One region of the Mesorhizobium sp. BR1-1-3 genome, then DNA from elsewhere that is predicted to be linked to it. Evidence: predicted binding sites of a transcription regulator. Region 1 holds the regulator's gene; the other holds the start of a gene.
The links. Region 1 encodes PhoB, which activates phosphate uptake and scavenging genes when phosphate is short. Its sites were predicted from a motif close to TGTCATNNANCTGTCAT; they were not measured.

Region 1 (6,654 bases):
GAACAGGATCGCACGCGCGATCGCCACCGATTGCCGCTGGCCGCCCGACAGCTTGATCACCGGCTCCTTGAAACGCTGGAACCGGGGATTGAGCCGACCCATCACCTTGCGCGCCTCGGCCTCCATGGCAACGTCGTCGAGCGTGCCCCAGGCGGTCATCAACTCGCGGCCGAGGAACAGATTGGCGGCGGCGTCGACATTGTCGGCCAACGCCAGCGTCTGGTAGATCGTCTCGATGCCGTATTTCTTGGCGTCGCGCGGGTTGGAGATCGATGCCTCCTCGCCGTTGACGAAGATCTGGCCCGAATCGCGCTTGTAGGCGCCGGACAGGATCTTGATCAATGTCGACTTGCCGGCGCCATTATGGCCGAGCAGCGCCACGACCTCGCCGGGGAAAAGATCGATCGAGGCGTCGTCGACGGCGCGGATGCCGCCAAACGCGATCGAGATGTTCTTCATGTCGATCAGCGCGGTGGCTGCAGGAGCAGTCTTGTCAGTCATGGCATGCCCTCCTAGACGCGCTTGCGATAGACGGTGTCGAGCCACACGGCGATCACCAGTACGGCGCCGACGACGATGCTCTGCAGCGGCGAGTCGACACCAAGCAGCACCATGCCGGACTGCAGCGATTGCATCAGCAGGGCGCCGAGCATGGCGCCGATGATCGTTCCCGACCCGCCGGCTAGCGACGTGCCACCGATCACGGCGGCTGCAATGACGAGCAGCTCGTCGAGCGTTCCAAGCACGTTGGTGGCCGAATTCTGCCGGGCCGAGGAGATCGCCGCGGCAATCGTGGCCAGCACGCCCATGATCATGAACACCTTCATGGTGATCCAGCGCGTGTTGATGCCGGCGAGATTGGCCGCCTCGGGATTGCCGCCGATGGCGAAGACATAGCGGCCGAAACGGGTGCGGTTGGTGATGAAGGTCATGACCAGCCCGACGGCGACCGCCATCAGCACCGGTATGGCGATACCGTGGGCGATGAACAGGCCGCCTTCGGGAACGGTGATGTTGTTGGCGGCCGCATATCTGTTCACGATGCCGATCGGCCAGGGGTAGGAGTTGGCGAGCCAGACCGCACCCATGATGGCGCCGCAGGTGACGACACCGAGCAGCGCCTCGGCCCAGATCGGACGTAGCGGAAAACGGAAACGCTTGCGCTGCACCCGCCCGTTGAACAGCCCAAACACCACGGCGAGGCAGGCGACGATCCCGACAACCCAGCTCCAGGTTGCGCCGATCGATCCCGCCGGCCCGCCGCCCATCAGCTGAAAGGTGGCGTTAAGCGGCGCCACGGTCTGGCCTGATGTGACCCACCAGGCAGCACCGCGCCAGACCAGCAGGCCGCCCAGCGTCACGATAAAGGCGGGCACTTCGAGATAGGCGATGACGAAGCCTTGAAAGGCGCCGATCAACAGGCCGAGCGCCAGGCCGATGACCAGCGCCAGGACCCAGATCCACGGATTGCCGAGTTCGAGCCCGACAAAACGCACCAGGAAATGCACCTGGGCAAATCCCATCACCATGCCGATCAGGCCCTCGGCGGAACCGACCGACAGGTCGATGTTGCGCATGACGATGACCAGCACCATGCCGCAGGCCATGATGGCGACCGCGGATGTCTGCACCGACAGGTTCCACAGATTGCGCGGCGTGAGAAAGGTGCGGCTGTCGAAATCGAGCGGGTTGACGCCGAGGCGCAGGCTGGAAATGACATGCAGCCCAATCCAGATGACCAGCAGCGCGCCGATCATGCCGAGCATCCGGGTGTCGATCTCGGTCGCCTTCAGGAACCGGGCGACGGCGCCGAGTTCCGACGCGCGCGCCGTATCGGCCTGCGGGTTGGACGTCGTGTCGGTCATGATTTCCTCCCACCGGCTGGCCGTCTGACGCGCATGCCGGAGCCCAGCCTAGAAGCTATCCGCATGATGCGGAAACACAATTCTTTGAGAAAACGCCGCGGCTTTTGGGCCGCGGCGTTCAGATATTTCGAAGTGGTCCGGATCAGTTACAGGCCGCGACGGTGCCGGCAGCGACACCCGCGCAGACTTCGTCCTTCTTGATCCAGCCAGCGTCGATGACGACGTTGAGATTGTCCTTGGTGATGGCAACCGGAGTCAGGAACAGCGACTTGACGGTGTTGCCGCCCGGCGTCGTGAAGTCCTTGGCGCCGGCGATGTCGCTCGTCTTCTTGCCGTCGGCCAGTTGCGAGGCGATCTCGGCGGCATTCTTGCCGAGCTCGCGCGCGTCCTTCCACACCGACACGGTTTGCGTGCCCAGGGCGATGCGGTTCAGCGCGGCGTGGTCGCCGTCCTGCCCCGAGACCGGCACGGTGCCGGCCAAGCCTTGAGCCGTCAGCGCCGCGACGACGCCACCGGCAGTGCCGTCATTGGCCGCGACCACCGCGTCGACCTTGTTGTCGTTGGCGGTCAGGAACTGTTCCATGTTCTTCTGGGCGTTGGCGGGCAGCCAGCCATCCGTGTAGGCTTCGCCGACATTCTTGATCTTGCCGCTGTCAAGGGCTTCCTTGAGCACTTCCATCGAGCCCGAGAACAGGAAGTCGGCATTGGGATCGGCACCGGAGCCCTTGATGAAGACGTAGTTGCCTTCCGGCTTGACCTTGAACACTTCGCGGGCCTGCATGCGGCCGACTTCCTTGTTGTCGAAGGTCAGATAGAAAACATCCTTGTTCTCGATCAACCGGTCATAGCCGACGACCGGAATGCCTTCGTCCAGGGCTTTCTGCACGGCCGGGCCGATGGCCGAAGCATCCTGCGCCAGGATGATCAGGGAATTGGCGCCCTGCGAGATCAGGCTTTCGACGTCGGTAAGCTGCTTGCCGGGATTGGACTGCGCATCGGCGGAGATGTACTTGTCGCCGGCGGCCTCGATCGCCGTCTTCATGGCGGCCTCGTCGGTCTTCCAGCGTTCCTCCTGGAAATTGGACCACGAAACGCCGACGACCTTGTCCTTCGCCTGCGCGACAGACGCGAGCGTCAGCGACATGGCGGCACCCGCCAGGATGGCGGCTGTGAATCTTTTCATATTATCCTCCCTGCGCCGCGTATGGCGCGACCAAACTGGCCCGAGGGCCGGCACAGAGGCCCTATTTTTTCGAGCCTCGAAAAAATACTGGGCCAACGCCCGAACGCTGTCAACATCGATTCTGATGGATTTTGATGTCGTTTCGAATTTTTTTCGGGTCTCGGAATAAATAAATGACACGGCGCGCGGCTTCTGCCAGTATTTGACCGCGTCACCGACAGCGTTCCAGGGCAGGAAGAACCGCGGCGACCGGGAGGATATGAAAGAGCATGTCGGTCGGAATCCGCCACGACGATTTGCGCCGCCGCAACCGCGCGATGGTGATCGCGGCGGTGCGCCGCGCCGGACAGCCGTCGCGCACCGAGATCGCCGCAACCACAAGCCTCAGCCATTCGACGATCTCGGCGATCTCATCCGACCTGATCGTCGAAGGCATCCTGACCGAAAGCAAGCCGAGCGAGGCCGGCTCGCTCAAACGCGGCCGTCCGCAGGTCGGCCTCAGCCTCAATCCGGAAGCGGCCGCGGTAATGACCGTGGTGCTGTCGCTGAACTTCCTCTCGGTCGCCGTCATCGACTATGCCGGCCAGGTAATATCCGAGGAACAGCGCCGGCTCGACACGCTGACGATGTCGCGCGACTCGCTGATCGGTGAGTGCACGGCAATCGTGCGGCGCCGCCTGGAAGATCCCGACCTGGACGTGCGCAGCATCGCTCGTATCGCGCTGGCCGTCCAGGGCATCACCGACACCCGTGCCCGCGCCATGCTGTGGTCGCCGATCACGCCGCACACCGACATCGCCTTCGCCGACATATTCGAAGAGGAGTTCGGCATCCCCGCCATTATGGAGAACGACTGCAACATGATGGCGGTGGCGCTGCGCTGGCGCGACCCCGATCGTTACCGCGACGATTTCATCGCCATCCTCCTGTCGCACGGCATCGGCATGGGGCTGGTGCTGAAGGGCGAATTGTTCACCGGCACCCATTCCTCGGGCGGCGAATTCGGCCACATGATCCATCGGCCGAACGGCGCGCTGTGTCGCTGCGGACGGCGCGGCTGCGTCGAAGCCTATGCCGGCAATTATGCCATCTGGCGCAACGCGCGGCAGATGGGCGAGGATGCAGAGCCCGTCGCCGATGTCAGCGACGCCGACATGCGCGCCCTGGCTGCTGCCGCCCGCGAAAAGGACGGGCCCGAACGGGAAGCCTATCGCAAGGCCGGCGAAGCGCTCGGCTACGGCCTCGGCAGCCTGTTTGCGCTGATCGATCCGGCGCCGGTCGCCATGGTCGGCGTCAGCGCCGCCGCCTTCGACCTGATCGAGCCGGCATTGCGGCAAGCGATTGCCCAGACCGCCGGCGGCCAGCATTCCAAGTCGATTTCCTTCGACACCGAGCCGAACGAACTGCCGCTGATCCGCGAAGGCTGCGCCATGCGGGCGCTGATCTTCGTCGATCAGGAGATTTTTGCGCCGGGCGTGCAGGCGAGATCCGGTTTCGGCGGCAAGAACGTGGCGTGAGTTCAAACGAGGGAGTTCAGTCCTCGCGAATGGCGTAACCCGCCCCACGGATGGTGCGAATGACATCGGGCATGCGGCCGTTGTTGACCGCCTTGCGCAGCCGTCCGACATGCACATCGACCGTGCGTTCGTCGATGTAGATCGTCTCGCCCCAGACATTGTCGAGCAGTTGGCTGCGCGAGAACACGCGGCCTGGATGGCGCATCATGAATTCAAGCAGGCGGAATTCCGTCGGCCCGAGCCGGATCTCGCTCTTCTTGCGATAGACACGGTGCGATTCGCGATCGAGCACGATATCGCCGACCTTGAGCACGCTGGACAGCACTTCCGGCTTGGCCCGGCGCAGCAGCGCCTTGACCCTGGCCATGAACTCCGGCGTCGAGAAAGGCTTGACCAGATAGTCGTCGGCACCGGTCGAGAGGCCGCGCACGCGGTCGCTTTCCTCGCCTCGCGCGGTCAGCATGATGATCGGCAGCCGCTCGGTCTCGGGACGCATCCTTAGCCGGCGGCAGAGTTCGATACCGGAAACCGCAGGCACCATCCAGTCGAGCACCAGAAGGTCTGGAACGTTCTCCTGCAGCCGGATTTCGGCCTCGTCGCCGCGCGTCACCACCTCGACCTGGTAACCTTCGGATTCGAGATTGTAGCGGAGCAGCACGCCTAGCGGCTCCTCATCCTCCACCACCATGATGCGTGGCGCGATCATCGGCTGGTCACCCCTGTCATGCCGCTGGCGCGGACATTGCCGTCTCGTCCTGCTTCGGACGGTTGGCTGGCAACTGCGTGCCGGTCAAAACATAATAGGCATTTTCGGCGATGTTGGTCACGTGGTCGCCGATCCGCTCGAGGTTCTTGGCGCAAAACAACAGGTGCGTGCACGCCGTGATGTTGCGCGGATCTTCCATCATGTAGGTCAGCAGTTCGCGGAACACCGATGTGTATTTGACGTCGATGCGTTCATCATTGTTTCTGAGCGTGGCAAGCGCTGCCGCGTCAGCGGCGGCATACTCGTCGACGACCCCCTGCACCTGGATCAGCACCAGCTGCGCCATCGCGTCGATCGAATGCGAAAGGTCGTGCGGCGTGACGCTCAGCCCGACAGTGCCGACGCGCTTGGCGATGTTCTTGGCAAGGTCACCGATGCGCTCGAGGTCGCCGGCCATGCGGATCGAACCGACCACCGCACGCAGATCGTTGGCCATCGGCTGGCGCTTGGCGATCAGCGTGATGGCACGATCGTCCAGCTCGCGCTGGCGTGCATCCATGATGGCGTCATCGGAAACCACCCGCTGCGCCAGCGCATTGTCCGAATTGAGCAAAGCCCTGGTCGAGCCACCGACCATCGAGCGGGCGAGATCGCCCATGTCGCGGATCAGCTGGCTGATCTGCTCCAGATCCTCATCGAAAGATGCGACGGTATGTTCACCCATGATCTTCGTCCCTCATATGCCTGAGATCAGCCGAACCGGCCGGTGATGTAGTCCTGGGTGCGTTTGTCGTCGGGGGTGGTGAACATCTTGTCGGTGGCGCCCTCCTCGACCAGATAGCCAAGATGGAACATCGCGGTGCGCTGCGACACGCGCGCTGCCTGCTGCATCGAATGGGTGACGATGACGATCGTATAGTTCTGACGCAGTTCGTCGATCAGTTCCTCGACGCGAGCGGTGGCGATCGGGTCGAGCGCCGAACACGGTTCGTCCATCAGGATCACCTCGGGTGACACGGCGATGGCGCGTGCAATGCACAGGCGCTGCTGCTGGCCACCGGAAAGACCCGTGCCAGGTTCCTGCAAACGGTCCTTGACCTCGTTCCAGATCGCCGCCTTCTTCAGGCTGGACTCGACGATCTGATCCATGTCGGCCTTGCGCTTGGCCAATCCGTGGATGCGCGGCCCATAGGCGACGTTCTCGTAGATCGACTTTGGGAACGGATTGGGTTTCTGGAACACCATGCCGACGCGCGCCCTGAGTTCGACGACATCGATGTTCTTGTCGTAGATGTCCTCTTCGTCGAGCGTTATCTTGCCGGTTACCCGTGCTGAATCGATGGTGTCGTTCATGCGATTGAGGCAGCGCAGGAAGGTGGACTT
Region 2 (6,654 bases), on a different contig from region 1:
TGCCGCCAGCGCGCCGAGCGTCAGATAGGTCACCGCCGACAGCATGGCGTGGCCGCTGGGAAAAGACAGCGTCGTTTCGTTGACGAGATGCGAGACGAGTTCGGGGCGCGGCCGGTCGATTCCGGCTTTCAGCAGGCTCGACAGCACCTGACCGCCGGCCACCGCCACGAAGATGAAAAGGGCGGTCGCCGGCCTGCGGATAAGCAGGAGATAGACGATTACCGCCGTCACGATCAGCACCAGCACGCTGCCGCTGCCAAGGCTTGTGATGTCGCGCATCGCCCCTTGCAGCCACATCGGGCCGATCGGGCTGTCAGGCCGCCCCGCCTGGCGGAAGGCGAGCAGTATTTCGGTGTCGAAGGCGTGCGGGGTGGTGGCGCGCGCCATCTCCATCAGCTCCTCGAATCCCCAAAGGCCGGCCGCGATGACCAGGCCGGCCAGCAGCACCGGGAATTCGACCCGGTTGAGCAAAGCGTTCGCGGCATTCTTCATCGGCAATCCGCCCGTTACAGCCGGCCTTGCAGATAGGGTCCGAGCGTGATCAGCGCCACTGCGGCGATCGCCAGCATGATGCCGGTCGCCTGCAGCGCGTTGACGCGCTCGCCGAAGAAGACCAGTGCCACGACGTTCACCGAGACCAGCTGGATGACGGCAGACAGGCTGAACGACACCGACATGCCGAATTCGCGGATCAGCCGCAGCATGATCAGATTGCCCAGCGAATAGAGCGCCAGCGTCAGCGCGATCTTGCCAAGGCTCGGCGCCAGGCCCCATTGCTTGGCGGCTGTCGCCGCCAGCAGGAAAATGACGGTTGAAAAGCCGAGCTGCAGCAGTCCCGAAAAACTCAACGTTCCGCCCCCCTCTCGAAGCGGCTCCCGCCGCATGTGTCGCGGACGTTGTTTCCGAAGCGCGCCGGGACGTCAAGCGCTCGACCAAACGAAGCTCTTGGCAATGGCAAGACGGAGGCTCAATGTACCGACATCGTCCAGCCATTCGATTGAAGGGCGGTCAGGGGTTCATGATTCGTATTCTGCAGAACTTGACGCGACGCTGGAGCGAACTCTCTCTTGCCTTGCAATTCGTCGTTGCCGGCGGTTTTGGCCTGCTGGCCGTCATGCTGGTGGTGGGCGCCTGGGTGACGGCGCAGATCAGAGAGGGCGTCATCCGCAATTCGGCCGCCACGACGGCGCTCTATGTCGACAGCGTGATTGCGCCGCTGCTTCCCGACTTGCGCAAGGAGCAGGAGCTCAGCGATTCCGTCAAGCAGGCGCTGGACGAGACGCTTGGCCAGGGCGCGCTCGGCAAGCGCCTCGAATCGTTCATGCTCTGGCGCCGCGACGGGACGGTCCTCTATGCCAAGGAGACGGCCCTGATCGGCCGCCGCTTCGCTCCGAGCGACAATCTGCGTTCCGCTTTCCAAGGCAATGTCGTCGCTGAATTCAATACTTTCGATGAGGATGAGAGCGAGGAGAAGGCGACCGGCTTGCCATTGCTGGAGATCTACAATCCCGTGCGCGAGCCCTGGTCGGGCGAGGTGGTGGCGGTTACCGAGTTCTATGAGATCGCCGACGATTTCCAGGCCACCCTGGCTTCCGCTCTGTGGTCGAGCTGGCTGATCGTGGCCGGCGCGACCCTGGCGGCATTCCTGCTCCTGTCGGGCATCGTCCTGCGCGGCAGCCGCACCATCGACGACCAGCGTGGGGCGCTGCGCCGCCAGGTGTCGGAACTGCAGGGTCTGGTGGCGCAAAACAGTGCCTTGCGACTGCGCGTGCAACAGGCCTCGCGCCGCGCCACCGCGCTCAACGAAAGATATCTGCGCCGCATCGGCGCCGACCTGCATGACGGCCCGGCCCAACTCGTGGCCCTGGCGGCGCTGCGCATGGACAGCCCGATATTTTCCAGCGATGGCCATTCGGGCGCAAGCCGCTCGACCGAGGTCACGATGATTCGCAAGACGCTGGAGGATGCGATGCGCGAAATACGCGGCATCTGCACCGGCCTTGTCCTGCCGCAGATCGAGACGGCTGCCGCAACCGACATTCTGCGGCTGGCCGTCAAGGAACACGAACAGAGGACGGGAACGTCGGTGACGCTGACGCTGGCCGGACAGTTGCCTGAACCCGGCGCCTCCGAGAAGATCAGCATCTATCGTTTCGTCCAGGAAGGGCTGAACAATGCCTATCACCACGGGCTAGGCAAGGATCAGGCGGTGAGTGCCGGGATGAAAGGTGGCAGGCTTTTTGTCGAAGTGTCGGACCGCGGGCCGGGTTTCGATCCGACGGCACGGGTCGAGGGCCTCGGGCTCGCCGGCCTCAGGGAACGGGTCGAAAGCATTGGCGGACAGTTCGAAACCTTGACCGGGCCGCAAGGTACGCGTTTGGTGATCCGTCTGTCGGTCGAGGAGCAAGCATGACTGGGACCATTCGCATTGCCATTGTCGACGATCATCCCCTCTTTCGCGAAGGTGTGACGCGCAGCCTGTCGGAGATCGGAGGCTTCGAGATGGTTGGCGAGGGCGCCACGGCGCAGGATGCCGAACGCCTCGCCGCGACGATGCGGCCCGACATCTTGCTGCTCGACATCTCGATGCCGGGCGGCGGGCTGAGCGCGGTCGCAAGCATCCTCGCCAACCATCCCGCCCAGAAGATCGTCATGCTGACCGTCTCGGAGGCCAATGCCGATGTGACCAAGGCGCTGAACGCAGGGGTGAATGGCTATGTCCTCAAAGGCGTCGGATCGCGCGGCCTCGCCGACATCCTGCGCAATGTCGCAGCCGGCGAAAGCTATCTCTCGCCGACACTATCGGCCCGGCTGCTTTCGGATCTCCAGTCCCAGCAGCCGACCGACGGCTTGGCGGAACGGCTGCGGCAGCTCACCGATCGGCAAACGGAAATCCTGCGGCTGGTGGCGGAGGGGCTGAGCAACAAGGAAGTCGCCTTGCGGCTTGAGTTGCAGGAGAAGACCGTCAAACATCACATGACCGGAGTGCTGTCGAAGCTCAATGTGCGAAATCGCACCGAAGCGGCCTTGATGATGCGTGAGTGGCGCGACCGCGACAGGCCTTCCTAAAGCATTTCACCGTTTCACGGAAACGGCGAGCTGCTCTAACTCTGTGACGCAATTCCCAAGGGAACGGGAAAACCGCTTCACACTTTTTCTAGAATTGCTCTGGGCAGGTCCGAAGAAATGCGCAGCGGTTTCCCGTCCCGGATTGCGCAAAAGCGCGTCGCGCCTCGGGACCGCAGCCATTGCGGTGCCGAAAACCGGGACGACGCCGGCCGGAAACGAGGTCACCTCCGCCGGGGGGCGGCGGAGGTGACGTGCAAAGCTGACCGTTGCCTGTTGGCCAGCTTCACAAGGCCTTGAGACGATTGGCATCGGCCGGCGTGGCCTGGCGGTCGATGATCGTGCGACCGAGAGCGTCCTTCATGCTGAAACGACCGTTCTCGAGCTTTTCCGTTATGCCGTCGGGATGCCTGACTGTGATCTTGTTGCCGGTCACGTCGACCTTGTCACCGGTCTTTGCATTGACATGGCTCCCGCTCTTACCCTGACTGGATCCTGATTTGCCGTTGTTGCCACTGTTGCCGCTGTTGCCGTTATTCCCATTGCCGTTGCCGCTGTTCCCGCTATTGCTTCCGCCGGAATTGCCGCCGTTGCCGCCCCCACTGTTGCCTCCGCCACCACCGCCACCACCACCGCCGCCACTGTTACCGCCACCCTTGGCGTATGCGCTGACGGTGTGGATGCCGGAAACGGAGCCGTCCAGGACAATTTGATAGGGCGCAATCGTCAACACCAGCGCCGCTGCCGATTTGAGCGCCAGCCGGCAACAACGGGTCGTGACCGATCTGTGCATTCTGATCTCCGACGACTGAGCCCGGCGCGCCCCACCCCAACGTTGCAGTGCAACCAACATTGCCGAAAGACGCGGCGCCCGGAAGCGACCTCCGACCGTTGCGGTTGTCAACCAGGACCATTGCAAGCGCAAGGTTGGACTAAAGTCCCAAGTATATGCTACATTAGCTTCGCATGAACGGCGCCGTGACCGCCATCGCTAAACGGGAGACTGGCTTTCCCGATGCCTGACGACCGCAGACGCCGAACATCAAGTCACCTCCGCCGGGGGCGGCGGAGGTGACTTGTCGAGGGTGCAGTTGCCCGTTGATCTGTTTTTTGCAAACGACTGATGTCGTCCGCCGTCGCAGGATGCGCGGCCAAGATGCCGCCTAAGGTCTCCTTTCATCTCGAACCGGCGATTCTGGAGCAGTTCCGGTCTGCGGGAATGCTTAGCCAGCGCTGCGCGCAATGCCTGTCGCGTCTGAAAGGTCTCCCGATGTCACGAAAATGTGATCCGGCGATTATAAGGGGGTCAAACAGGTACCCACGCTCCAGCCAATCCAACAGCCAGAGGCAAGCCATGACTGACCTTCGCTCCCCCGACACCCGATTCCGCACCAGCCTGCTCGAGGAAAACGACGGCCCGGCCATCAACGCTTCCGACAACCGCACCATGGGCGAGATCATCGCCGCGCGGTTCTCGCGCCGCGGCTTCCTCAAGGGTTCGCTGGCTGTCTCGGCCATCGCCGCCACCGTCAGCCCGCTGGCGCTGATCAGCGCCGACGAGGCCCGGGCCGCTGAAGGCTCGGCCTTCACGTTCGACGAACTCGAGGCCGGCATCGACGACAAGCACCACGTCGCGCCGGGTTACGATGCCGATGTGCTGCTGCGCTGGGGCGATCCGCTGTTTGCCGATTCGCCCGACTTCGACCCGACGAAACAGTCGGCCGAGGCCCAGGCGAAACAGTTCGGCTACAACAACGATTATGTCGGCTACATTCCCATCGACGGCTCGGCCGAACATGGCCTGCTGGTGGTCAACCACGAATACACCAATCCGCATCTGATGTTCCCGGGCATCGTGAAGATCGTCGAGAAGGACGGCAAGAAGTCGGCCGAAGTCGCACCCCTCTCGAAGGAGCAGGTCGATGTCGAAATGGCAGCTCACGGCGGCACCATCGTCGAGATCCGCAAGGCATCAGGCAAATGGCAGGTGGTGCGCGACGGCAAGCTCAATCGCCGCATCACCTCCAACACCGAAATGGCGCTGTCCGGTCCGGTTGCCGGCCATGACCGCGTCAAGACCAATGCCGATCCGTCCGGCACCAAGGTGTTCGGCACGTTCAACAATTGCGCCGGCGGCGTCACGCCCTGGGGCACCTATGTGATGGCCGAGGAGAACATCCATGGCTATTTCTCCGGCGAGTTGCCGGAAGGCCACAAGGAAGCCGCGAACTACAAGCGTCTCGGCATTCCCGAAGGCGCCTATGAATGGGCGGCGCATTACGAGCGTTTCGACCTCGCCAAGGAGCCCAATGAGGCCAACCGCTTCGGCTGGATCGTCGAGGTCGATGTCAACGACCCGACCTCGACGCCGAGGAAGCGCACCGCCATGGGCCGCTTCAAGCATGAGGGCGCCGAATCGATTGTCGCCAGGGACGGCCGCGTCGTCTTCTATCTCGGTGACGACGAGCGCTTCGACTATGTCTACAAGTTCGTGACCAAGGCCGCGTTCGATCCGAACGATCATGCCGCCAACCGGGACCTGCTCGATGATGGCACGCTGCATGTCGCCAGGTTCGCCGAAGATGGCACGGTCGAATGGCTGCCGATCGTCTTCGGCCAGGGACCGCTGACGGCTGAAAACGGTTTCACTGGCCAGGCCGACGTGCTGATCGAGACGCGCCGCGCCGCCGACCTGCTCGGTGCCACCAAGATGGACCGGCCCGAAGACATCCAGCCCAATGCCGTCAACGGCAAGGTCTATGTCATGCTGACCAACAATTCGAAGCGCAAGGCCGACCAGGTAGACGCCGCCAACCCGCGCGCCGAAAACGCCTTCGGCCACATCATCGAGATCGCCGAGGACGGCGGTGATTTCACCGCCGCCAAGGGCAAGTGGGAAGTGCTGCTGAAATGCGGTGATCCGGCGGTTGCCGATGTCGGCGCCACCTTCTCGACGGCAACGACGGCCAATGGCTGGTTCGGCATGCCCGACAATTGCGCGGTCGATTCGGCCGGGCGTCTCTGGGTCGCGACCGACGGCCAAGGCCCGAAAGCCACCGGCCGCACAGATGGTCTGTGGGCGGTGGACACGGAAGGGGCGGCGCGGGCGACCTCGAAACTGTTCTTCCGCGTGCCGATCGGCGCCGAAATGTGCGGTCCGCTGTTTGCGCCCGACGACCAGACCGCCTTCGTCGCCGTCCAGCATCCGGGCGATGGCGGCGAAGACTGGGAAGCGTTCGGCCGCCCGTCCTACTATGAGGATCTGTCGACGCGCTGGCCCGACTTCAAGCCCGACATGCCGGTGCGGCCGTCGGTGGTCGCCATCACCAGACAGGGCGGCGGCAAGATCGCGGTCTGATTGTCCTCCAGCGTGAGGCGCAGCAGCGGAGCAGATTTGCACCGCTGCCGCCCCTTGAAGTCGCGGCATGGGGTGAAGTCGGTCAAGCCTCGGGAAAGATTGGCAATTTAAGCATGGCGCCCTAGATCTTTATCAGGAGATCGCCATGTCGAAGTCCGTCTATGACCGTGGCTTGCTCAAGCCAGCCGATATCGCCAAGCTGCAGCGCGTGTTCGACGAGGCCTGCCGGC

Region 2: a site for PhoB is predicted at 4,338-4,354, ahead of LB559_RS19920 (PhoX family protein). Genes of this name have one in related genera too.

The regions. Positions count from the first base shown of each region.
Region 1 is NZ_JAIUIC010000006.1:235,655-242,308, forward strand. Features, by position in the region: gene LB559_RS15970 (ATP-binding cassette domain-containing protein) at 1-501, opposite strand, end outside; gene LB559_RS15975 (sugar ABC transporter permease) at 513-1,865, opposite strand; gene xylF (D-xylose ABC transporter substrate-binding protein) at 2,008-3,048, opposite strand; gene LB559_RS15985 (ROK family protein) at 3,318-4,565, shown strand; gene phoB (phosphate regulon transcriptional regulator PhoB) at 4,582-5,271, opposite strand; gene phoU (phosphate signaling complex protein PhoU) at 5,288-5,995, opposite strand; gene pstB (phosphate ABC transporter ATP-binding protein PstB) at 6,022-6,654, opposite strand, start outside.
Region 2 is NZ_JAIUIC010000008.1:259,998-266,651, forward strand. Features, by position in the region: gene LB559_RS19895 (phosphatase PAP2 family protein) at 1-492, opposite strand, end outside; gene LB559_RS19900 (hypothetical protein) at 507-848, opposite strand; gene LB559_RS19905 (sensor histidine kinase) at 1,019-2,413, shown strand; gene LB559_RS19910 (response regulator) at 2,410-3,069, shown strand; gene LB559_RS19915 (hypothetical protein) at 3,353-3,859, opposite strand; gene LB559_RS19920 (PhoX family protein) at 4,421-6,424, shown strand; gene LB559_RS19925 (hypothetical protein) at 6,570-6,654, shown strand, end outside.